Regions from separate parts of the Lactobacillus isalae genome, predicted to be linked through region 2. Evidence: predicted binding sites of a transcription regulator. Region 2 holds the regulator's gene; the other holds the start of a gene.
The links. Region 2 encodes Rex, which represses fermentation and respiration genes when NADH is low (regulators of the CRP and FNR family bind a similar motif). Its sites were predicted from a motif close to TTGTGAANTANTTCACAA; they were not measured.
Positions count from the first base shown of each region.

Region 1: the regulator Rex is predicted to act here: its motif matches at 1,664-1,681, upstream of adhE (bifunctional acetaldehyde-CoA/alcohol dehydrogenase).

Region 1 covers NZ_OX443569.1:1,387,316-1,393,033, reverse strand. The annotation lists tRNA gene QM512_RS06750 (tRNA-Asn) at 1-50, shown strand, start outside; gene QM512_RS06745 (amino acid permease) at 181-1,551, opposite strand; gene adhE (bifunctional acetaldehyde-CoA/alcohol dehydrogenase) at 1,909-4,464, shown strand; gene QM512_RS06735 (hypothetical protein) at 4,586-5,011, opposite strand; gene QM512_RS06730 (carboxymuconolactone decarboxylase family protein) at 5,304-5,718, shown strand, end outside.
Region 2 covers NZ_OX443569.1:49,578-55,295, forward strand. The annotation lists gene QM512_RS00295 (CoA transferase) at 62-1,249, shown strand; gene abc-f (ribosomal protection-like ABC-F family protein) at 1,308-3,239, opposite strand; gene QM512_RS00305 (redox-sensing transcriptional repressor Rex) at 3,407-4,051, shown strand; gene QM512_RS00310 (LOG family protein) at 4,190-4,756, shown strand; gene QM512_RS00315 (GntR family transcriptional regulator) at 4,834-5,544, shown strand; gene QM512_RS00320 (PTS sugar transporter subunit IIC) at 5,659-5,718, shown strand, end outside.

The DNA of each region.
Region 1 (5,718 bases), 780 kb from region 2:
GCACCTGACTGTTAATCAGGTTGTCGTCAGTTCGAGTCTGACAGCCGGAGTAAAGAGGAAAGTTAAAGGGAAGAACGAAGGTCATACTTTGTTCTTCCTTTTTTATTTCTTCATAAGTCTCAAAAATATATATGAAATAAAAAAGTCTCTAGTTGTAATTAACTAGAGACTTTTTTATTTTTAATTCTTTTTTTGTATTAGGTGTGTTATACCTACTAGGATTATAAATATTATTCCTGCGCTAATCATTGGAATACGATAATTTGGGAATATTAATAATACAACTATCATAGCTATAAAGAACGTTAAAACTGCTACATCAGATAAAGGATAAAGTGGCATTTTAAATGAAGGTAATTCATCTTTAGGTGTCTTTTTACGATAAGTCATATGAGTAATAATCATTATTGACCAAATTAGTAAAAACATGCTCGTTGCGGTAGCAGAGATAAAGGTAAAAGCATCTTTTAAAAAGAAATTTAAGAGTGGTGCCAAAGCAATTAAAACTGTTGAAAAAATTAAAGCATTTTTAGGTAGCTGCCGATGATTCAGAGTTCCCAAATGTTTACTTAATTTGTTTTTTCCATTGTAATTTATTGAAAATAATAGACGTCCTGCACTATAGATAAAACTATTTGTTGATGAAATCGCAGCACTTATTACAACAAAATTAATTATTGAACCTGCATTCTTAATTCCTGTTGCGCCTAATGCTTGAACAAAAGGTGAACTAGAAGTTGTAACTTTATCCCAAGGGATAGCTAAAAGAATACTTAGAATAGCAAGAACATAAAATAGTATAATTCTGACTGGTAATTGGTCGATTGCACGAGTAATGGTTTTTTTAGGTTCTTTTGCTTCAGCAGCAGTTAAACCAATTAGTTCAACGCCAATGAAACTAAAGATTACCATTTGGAAACCTAATAAAAAGCCCTTAGGTCCCTTTGCAAAGATACCACCGTCAACCATCATATTGTTCCAACCAACGTGACCATATTTTGTGGAAGCATTCGTTATTAATAAATAAAAAACTAAAATAACAAATGCAATAATTGTTACTATTTTAATAATTGCAAAACTAAATTCTAAGTTTCCGAATACACGAGCGGAAATTAGATTGATTGCTAGTAAAACTATTAATGTAATTAATCCAGGAATCCAACTTTGTAGATGAGGCCACCAATATTGAAAATAAATTCCTAGAGCCGTGATTTCAGCCATCGCTAGTGTAAGCCAACTGAACCAATACAAATATCCTGTCGTGGTTCCAATGCTTTTTCCTAGGTATTCTGTAATAAAATCAATATATGTGTTCTTTTTAATATCTGAAAGTATCAATTCTCCCAGCGCCCTCATTAAAAGGAAAAGAAAGAAACCTACTAAGCAATATATAAAAATTACTGCTGGGCCAGCCAGTTCAATACTGTTGCCAACTCCCAGAAAAAGCCCAGTCCCAATGGTTCCTCCTAATGCAATTAGTTGAATATGGGCATTTGTTAAACTACGCTTCATAGTTTTAACCTCAGATGATTCTGAGCTATTTTTTGACATTAAAATATAAAACTCCTTTCATAGTTTATTAAAATTTTAACATAAAAATCTATGATAACCGATAAAACGTATAGGTTTTAATATTTTTTATAAGGTTGTTATATAAAATTCATTGTGAAATATTTTTCAATATTATCGAAAATGTAAACGATATCATTATTGAAAACAGGTATTTCTTACTTTTTATCATATTGTGAATTTGTAAAAAACTGCACAAAGTCATTTACAAACCTTAGATTAAGGCGCTATACTGTCATTGTTCACAAAAATATGCCTAGATTTCCGAGTAGGAGGCCCAAATTAAATGGTGCAAGATAAAAAGGCTACAAAAGAAGAAAAACAATTGATGTAAATAAAATGATTGATGGCTATGTTGAAAAAGCACATGTTGCTTTAGATGAGATGGCTGATTTCGATCAAGAACAAGTTGATAAAATTTGTGAAGCAATTGCAAGTGCAGGAGAACAAAATAGCTACTTACTTGCAAAGATGGCAGTTGAAGAAACTGGTCGTGGTGTAGTAGAAGACAAGACTATTAAAAATATGTTTGCTAGTGAAAATATTTGGAATAGTCTTCGTCATGAAAAAACTGTAGGTGTTATCGAAGAAGATAAAGAAAAGCAATTAGTTAAAATCGCAGAACCTAAAGGTGTAATCGCTGGTGTAACTCCAGTTACTAATCCAACCTCAACTGTAATCTTTAAAGCAATGCTTGCTTTAAAAACTAGAAATGCTATTATTTTTGGTTTCCACCCACAAGCACAAAAGAGTTGTGTAAAAACTGGTGAAATCATTCGTGAAGCTGCAGTTAAGGCAGGTGCTCCTAAAGATGCTATTCAATGGATTGAATATCCAAGCCTTGAAGCAACTAGTGCTTTAATGAATCATCCAAATGTTCAAACGATTTTGGCCACCGGTGGTCCTGGAATGGTTAAGGCAGCTTATTCATCTGGAAAACCTGCTATTGGTGTTGGTCCTGGTAATGGTCCTTCTTACATTGAAAAGACTGCTAATATTCCGGAATCTGTTTATGACATTGTTTTATCTAAAACTTTTGATAACGGAATGATTTGTTCATCTGAAAACTCTGTAGTAGTTGATGAAGAAATTTATAACAAAGTAAAAGATGAATTTAAGTCTTGGAATTGTTATTTCTTAAAACCAGACGAAATCAAGAAGTTTGAAGAAAAGTTTATTGATCCTAAGCGAGGCACAGTTGCTGGTCCTGTTGCTGGTCGTTCAGCTTATCAAATTGCCAAATTATGTGGTGTAGATGTTCCAGAAGATACTAAGGTAATCATTGCTGAATATAAAGGTGTAGGTAAAAAGTATCCTTTATCTGCTGAAAAACTTTCTCCAGTGTTTACTATGTATAAGGCTAAGGATCATGAAGATGCTTATAAGATTTGTACTGACCTTCTAAATTATGGTGGTCGTGGACATACTGCTGGTGTTCATTCTCAAGATGAAAAGGTAATTGATGACTTTTCAATGAAGATGGACGCATGTCGTATCTTAGTAAACTCTCCTGCCTCAGTTGGTGGTGTTGGTGATTTATACAACAACATGCTTCCTTCTCTTACTTTAGGAACAGGTTCATACGGTGCAAATACTTTCTCACACAATATTGGTGCTAGAGACTTGCTTAACATTAAAACAGTTGCAAAGCGTCGCGATAATATGCAATGGATTAAGGTACCAAAGAAAACATATTTTGAACACAATGCAGCTAACTATTTAAAGCATATGCCTGATGTTGAAAGATTCTTTATTGTGACTGATGAAGGTGTAGCAAGTAAGTATATTAATGAAATTACTGACATTATTAGTCAACGTCGTGGAAAGAAGAGTTATGAAGTCTTTCAAGCAGTAACTAAGGATCCAGACACTGATATAATTGCAGATGGTGTTCACAGAATGAATATCTTTAAGCCTGATGTAGTTATTGCAGTTGGTGGTGGGTCTGTAATGGATGCAGCTAAAGCAATGCGGTTGTTCTATGAAAATCCAGATATGAGTTTTGAAGATGCCTATTCAAAATTTTTGGATATTAGAAAAAGAACAGTAAGATTTCCAAAATATAATGCTATTCAATTAGTATGTATTCCAACTACTTCAGGTACTGGTTCAGAAGTATCCCCATTTTCAATTATTAAAGATGCTAAGACTGGAATTAAGCACACTCTTTGCGATTATTCTTTGAATCCAGATGTTGCAATTGTTGATGATCAATTTGTAGAAACTATGCCTAAAGAATTAATTGCTCGTTCTGGTTTTGAAGCTTTGGCTCATGCAGTAGAAAGCTATGTTTCTACAATGGCTACTGACTTTACTCGTGGTTGGTCAATGGAAGCTATTAAATTGATTTTTGAAAACTTGGAAAAATCATATAATGGCGACCAAAGCGCAAGAAGCAGAATGCATAATGCTGCTACCTTAGCTGGAATGGCATATGCGAATGCCTTCTTAGGAGTAGGACATGCAATTGCTCATACTGAATCATCTGAATTTGGTATTCCTAGTGGCTTGAGTGATGCTATTGCAATGCCATATGTAATTAGATTTAATTCTAAGAAGCCAAGAAAGCTTGCTATGCGTCCACATTATTCAACTTTCAGAGCTGATAAAGATTATGCTGAAATCGCTCGTAGCTTAGGATTGAAGGGTAATACTGATCAAGAATTAGTTGATGCCCTAATCAAGAAAGTTGTTGAACTTGGACATGGCGTAGGAATGAAATTGAGCCTTAAGGCTAATGGAGTTAGTGAAGCTGACTTTAATAATAAAGTTGAAGAGATGGCTGTAGAAGCTTATGGAGATCAAAATGTAGTAACTAATCCTTCTGCTTTGTTAATTAGCGAAATTAAGGATTTGATGAAAGAAACTTATACAGGAAAGGGCATAGAAGCCTAAAAATTCCATTTTCTATATCTCATTTAAATATCAATATGAATTCGCACAAAAAAGGAGAAGCAATTTTGCTTCTCCTTTTTATTGATGTGTATGTAAATTAAATCATTGATTAGAAATTAAATTAATTTAACTTACCGGCTTTCTTCAAGATGTCTTGAGCCTTTTCCAAGTAGTGGTGCTCAGTTCTAAAGGCATCAATATCGCCACCGTTGAAGTCGTTTAATTTAGCAAGCTTGTCATCTAATTCTTCAAAGTCTTTCTTTAAATCGTTGATAACAGGTTCTTCTTCTTGTTCATAGACGTAGTGATTTTCGGTTGAATCTTTAGGACCTTCACCCTTGAATTCTTCGATCTTGTCTTCGTCTTTGTCGACTTTTCTTGCGTGCTTAAGAATTGATTTAATATCCTTAATTGTTTCGTGTTGAGCGGTGCGATGTTTCTTATCATCAATACTATCTTCAATCTTTGTTAAGTGACCTTCTGCATCTGAAATCTTCTTAGCGATTCTATCTAATGCTTTGAGTTCTCTTTTTGCATAATCTGCCATAACAATATACCTCCTAAAATCATTCTATTAACTTAATCATCTTTACTATAAGATCTAATACATGTATTTTCAAGAATAAGATGTTATTTTATGAAACAATCGTATAGGCTTGAAATATCTAATATCACTATAAATTTAAGAATAACGACTTGCTTAAATCAAATTACTGATTTATATGCTTGTTATTTTTTATTCCATGCCTTAATTGTATATTTCTACATAGATATAAAGTAATTTTCATCTGATATAGGTGTATTTATAATATAGATTATAAGAAAGAAGCGTAAAAATAATGTTTAGAGAAGATGCAAAAAATATTCATGAGAAAATTTTAAAAGATAATGATCCTGAAGCTTGGGAAAGAATTAGTCATTTTACATTTGAAGAGGTACAAGATGATGTTGATTTGCCAAATAAAACCAAATTACTTTCTAATTTAGCATATTTGCTGGGGATGCAAGGTTTAGAAGAATATCGTTTAATGTTACCAGTTGCATTAGACAATGGCGTAAGTCCAGTTGAGGCAAAGGAAGTTGTTTATCAAGCAGTAGATTATCTTGGTTTAGGAAGAGTAATGCCGTTTTTTGAAGTAACCAATACAATTTTGCTTGATCGTGGTGAAAAATTACCTTTACCAAAACAAGCCACAACCACCATGGATGACAGACTTGAAAAAGGCGAAGAAACTCAAATGAGATTATTTGGAC
Region 2 (5,718 bases):
TCGCATATTTTTATCTAAAATAAGACTTGAATACAGTTAAAACAAGAAAGTGTACATAAAAATGTCAGAACCAAATTATGCAAAGCTAGAAGCAAGTAATCCTCATTTAGATAAGGATAAGCCATATCCATTAGCAGGGATCTTAGTTGTGGACTTCACTCATGTCTTGTCAGGTCCAACTTGTACAAGAATGCTTGCCGATGCAGGTGCACGAGTAATCCACATTGAGAGAAAAACCGGGGATGATACCCGACACATGGGACCATACATTGCGGATGGTTCAAGTGAATATTTCAGAATCTGCAATGCAGGAAAAGAATCAATTGCCTTAGATTTGAAAGATCCAAAAGATCATGCTTTAGTCGAAAACATGATTGCTAAGGCTGATATAGTTGTAGAAAACTTCCGTCCAGGTGTTATGGCGCGTTTAGGTTTTGCTCCAGAAGAAATGGTGAAAAAGTATCCTAAATTAATTTTTGCATCTGTTTCTGGATTTGGACAATATGGCCCTTGGTCAAAACAAGCAGCTTATGACACAATTATTCAAGCTGTTTCTGGTTTGATGGATGCTACAGGTGAACCAAACGGCAAGCCAACACGTGTTGGAACTTCAGTTTCTGATGTTGTTGCTGGAATTATGGGATATAGTGCAATTACCACTGCCTTAGTAGCAAGAGAGCGAACAGGAAAGGGTACAACTGTAGATGTTTCGATGCTAGATTCTACCTTCTCTTTAATGGTGCAAGACCTAATGATTGCTCTTGGGCCACATGAAGTACCACACAGAATTGGCAATCGTCATCCTGATATGTATCCGTTTGATACTTTTGATTGTCAAGATCAGCCAATTGCCATTTGTTGTGGAAATGATCATTTATGGGGATTATTATCTAATGCATTAGGGCATGAAGAATGGATTAATCAAGCAGATTTTAAGACAAATGATTTGCGTGAGAAAAACTGGCAAGAAGTTAAGAATGCGATGCAAGCTGTGCTTAAAACTAGGACTGCCGCAGAATGGGATGAAATTTTGCATAAAGCAGGGGTGCCAGCTGGCTTAGTTTTGAATGTGGATAAGACTAGACGCCTTGATCAAATTATTGAGCGCGGGATGGTTAAGACGCTACCCGATGGTAATGAAGTTTTAGGTTCGCCACTTAAATATGGAACTTGGAATTCATATGGTTTACAAAAAGATGCACCAAAACTAGACGAACAAGGTGAGCAGATTCGTAAGGAATTTGAATAAAAATAAACATGAAAAAAGATCAAGATTTTCTATTTTTTGAGAATCTTGATCTTTTACTTTATTCAAATTCATCTAGTGCTTCTAAGGCATTTTCCCAGTCATTATTTGCCTGGTCCAATTGCTCTTGAACAGCAGATAATTTTTCTTGTAGTGGTCCAAGCTTTTCAAATGAAGCGGCAATATCTGGATTTGCCATTTCAGTTTGGATTTCTTGTTCTTCTGCCTCTAATTTTTCAATTCTAGCCTCGGCATCGCTAACTGCACGTTCTAGTTTTCTCTTTTGAGAATCGCGTGCCTTTTGTTCTTGGTAAGATAGTTTACCTTTATTTTGACTAGCCGATGAAGTAGTTTCAGTTTCTGCTTTTTGTGCTTCCGCTTCTTGAGCAGCTGCAGCTTGCTTAGCCTTTTCATCTAAATAGTAAGAATAATTACCATTATAGATCTTAGCATGACCGTCGCGAACAGAAATAATCTTGTTAGCTAATTCATTAATGAAATAACGGTCGTGAGAAACAAAGAGCAGGGTGCCGTCGTAATTATCTAAAGCTTCTTCAAGCACTTCTTTAGCTTCAATATCTAAGTGGTTGGTAGGTTCGTCCATTAATAAGAAATTGTCTTTTTCAAGAGACAAAACAGTTAGAGTAAGTCGAGCTTTTTGACCACCAGATAATTGACCAACTGTTTTATCAATATCTTCGGCAGTGAATAAGAAAGAAGCCAAAATAGAGCGAACGTCTTTTTCAGGCATTGTCTTGTGACGGTCCCAAATCGTATCAAGAACGGTTTTTGAAGGATCTAAACTTTGGAGTTCTTGGTCATAATAACCAATGTCTAAACTTGCGCCATATTTAATTGAACCATCTTTTGGTTTTAGCTTTTTCATAATGGTTTTGAGTAGGGTAGACTTACCAATTCCGTTAGGTCCGATAATAGCAACACGGTCATTCTTATTAACTTGGAAGTCAATATCAGAAACCATTACTTTATCAGGATAGCCGATAGTCAGATCCTTAGCGATTAGTACTTCTTTTCCAGAAGGACGTTCGCTAGTGAAGTTAATACGAACTTTTTGTTTATGCTTAGGTGGCTTAATTCGCTCCATCTTGTCTAAAACCTTACGTCTACTTTGAGCACGTTTAGTAGTTGAAGCACGAACTAAGTTCTTTTGGATGAATTCTTCTTCTTTTTTGATCTTTTCTTGTTGCTTTTCATAAGCAGCTTCTTGCTGGCTATCCATCAATTCACGTTCTTTAACGTATTGGCTGTAATTACCCTTGAAAGTAGTCAGCTTGCCAAAGTTTAATTCAAAAATTTGATTAGCTAAGTGATCTAAGAAGTACTGGTCGTGAGAAACAGTAATAATTGCGCCTTGATAGTTTTTCAAGAATGCTTCTAACCAATCTAAAGTGTCTAAGTCAAGGTAGTTAGTAGGCTCGTCAAGTAATAATACTGGTGGCTTTTGCAAAAGCAATTTAACAAAAGCAAGTCTCGTCTTTTCACCGCCAGAAAGGGTGCCAATTACCTTATTCCAAGTATTTTCCTTAAAATTAAATCCGTTAAGAATACTCTTAATTTCAGCTTGGTAGGTAAAGCCGCCTTCTTGTTCAAAGTTGTAAGCTAATTGATCATAACGCTTGAGCAAGTCTTCATCTTCTGGATGGTCGGCAATTTGCTCTTGCATTTTGGTGATTTTTTTATTTTTTTCAATTAAATCATTAAAAACAGTAAGCATTTCATCCCAGATTGTTTTGTCTTCATCGAGACCATTTTCCTGGGCGATGTAGCCGACTTTTAATCCCTTATTAATAGTAAATTGACCACTCGTTGGTTCTTGTTGACCAGTCATGATCTTTAATAAGGTAGTTTTCCCAGCTCCGTTAGGTCCGACAAGACCGATTCTGGCATTGTCAGGAACCGAGAAAGAAATGTTACTGAAGATAGTATTGCCTCCAAAACGTTGTTCGAGGTCTTGAGCTTGTGCAATAATCATAATTATTTTTCTCCTAGTGCTTATTTTAACATAGTGAATGTTTTAAATTTTATGAAAATATTATCTTTGTGAAAATTGTTTCTTGATTTATCCTTAAAGAATGCCTATTATTAGTTTGATTAGTAAATATTTCACATTCGTATTTTATAAAAGAAAGAGGCCTCTTAATGGATGAAATTAAGATTCCTAAGGCTACTGCTAGACGCTTGCCACTGTATTATCGCTATTTGATCTTTTTAAATGATGAAGGAAAAGAAAAAGTTTCTTCAACTGAACTTGCTGAAGCAGTTCAAGTTGACAGTGCTTCAATTCGTCGTGATTTTTCTTACTTTGGTGCCTTAGGTAAGCGTGGCTACGGGTATGATGTTAAGAACTTGCTTAATTTCTTTAAAAAGATTTTGAACCAAGATACTTTAACTAACGTTGCCTTAGTAGGTGTTGGTAATATGGGACATGCGCTTTTGAATTACAACTTCAAGCGTACTAATAATATCAGAATTAGCGCCGCTTTTGACATTAATCCTGAAATTACTGGAACAATTATGTCAGGTGTGCCAGTTTATGATATGAGTGAAATGAAGAAACAGCTTCGTGAACAACAAATTACGATTGCAATCCTTTGTGTACCGCAAACGGCAGCGCAAAAGACTGCAAATGAAATGTTTGATGCTGGTATAAAAGGGATTATGAACTTTACGCCGCTTCGTTTATCTGCACCTTCAAGCGTCCGTGTTCAAAATGTCGACTTGGCAACCGAACTTCAAACCTTGATTTACTTTTTAGACTCAGATAAAGGTAAGAACAAAAAATAATTTACTATTAATATGAGTTTTGCACAAGCTTAGTTAGGCTTGTGCATTTTTCGTACTCTTTTATTTGTAATCAGATAGGAAATAATTTTAAGATAGATGAGCATAGAATTTTTTTAGTTTAGAAATAAGGTAGATAAAATGATTAAAAAGATTGCAGTTTATTGTGGCGCACGGTCAGGTAATCGTCCTGAATACGCAAAGGCTGCTTATGGATTTGGTCAAAAAATGGCAGACCACCAGATTGAGCTAGTCTATGGTGGCGGTAAGTTTGGTTTGATGCGAGCAGTTGCGGACGGCGTTTTAGAAAATGGTGGTATTGTTCACGGCATTATTACTGAAGAATTAAAAGATCGTGGAGCAGCTTATGAAAAGGTACAAGATTTTCGTGTAGTTCCAAGTATGGATAAGCGAAAAGATACGATGATGAACTTGGCTGATGGGATGGTTGCTCTTCCTGGCAGTATTGGTACTTTAGAGGAAATAAGTCAGGCTATTTCCTGGACTGCTATTGGCGATAATGCTAAACCAGTTGCTTTTTATAATTATGCTGGCTTTTATAATTATTTAGATAAGTTGCTGAAGCGTATGAACCAGGATGATTTTTTAGAAAATATCTATTTAAATGCTGTCTATTTTGAAACTGATTTTGATAAAATTTTGCGGTTTATGGAAAATTATCAGGCTCCTGCTTATCGCAAGTACTAATTAGACAAGTGACGAAACTATTATTTCATGCTAGAATCAAGTTAGATTTGTTATAACAAATTAGGTGGTGAGTAGAAGTGAAAGAAATTCCGAAATATTTGTTAATTGCAGATAAGATTAAGCATGAGATAAAAACCGGAGAATATAATCCTAACGATCAATTACCAAAAGAGTTTGATTTAGCAAATGCGTATAACGTAAGTAGAATCACAATTCGTAATGCTTTGAGCGAACTAGAAAGACAAGATTTAATTTATCGTATACAAGGTGCTGGTACGTTTGTAAAAGATACTGAAATTTCTAGTGCGGTTAACTCAGATAGGTTAGAATTAATTAACTTAAAGAAATATAAGCTAAAAGTAACAGATTTTGAAGTCGGTCAAGTTAATGAAAAAATTACTAAGGCTCTAGAACTTCAGCCTTACGATATTGTTTATACAGTTAGAAGAGCTGCTTTGAATAAGCAAGATGTTGTTGCTTTTCAAAAAATTTGCATTCCTGCTAAGATAATTCAAGGAATGAATATGGAAATGCTTGAAAGTTCAATTTATCCTTTAATTAGCCAAAAAATTGGTCTTAACCCTAAAAAAGCAGTTCGTGATATTTCCTTAGTACATGCAGATAATGACTTAGTTAATAAAAATAAAGTTCAAGACAAGGTTGAAGATAAGGAGCCTTTATTAAAGTGGCTACAAAAATCTTATTTAGAAAATGGCAAACCTTTTGAATGGAATGAGACATATTATCGTATTAGTAAGTTTTCAATCAAAGAAGCAATAATCTTATAAAGACAATCATTTAAAATTGATTGTCTTTTTTTGTTATATCAACTATTGATTTGTTATAACAAATGTACTAATATAAAAATGTAAGCGATTTCTATAAAGGGAAGAGGAAAAAAGATGAAAGACTTTACTAAATCATCTGGATGGAAAAAGTTTCAAAACGGCTTTGTCAGAGTC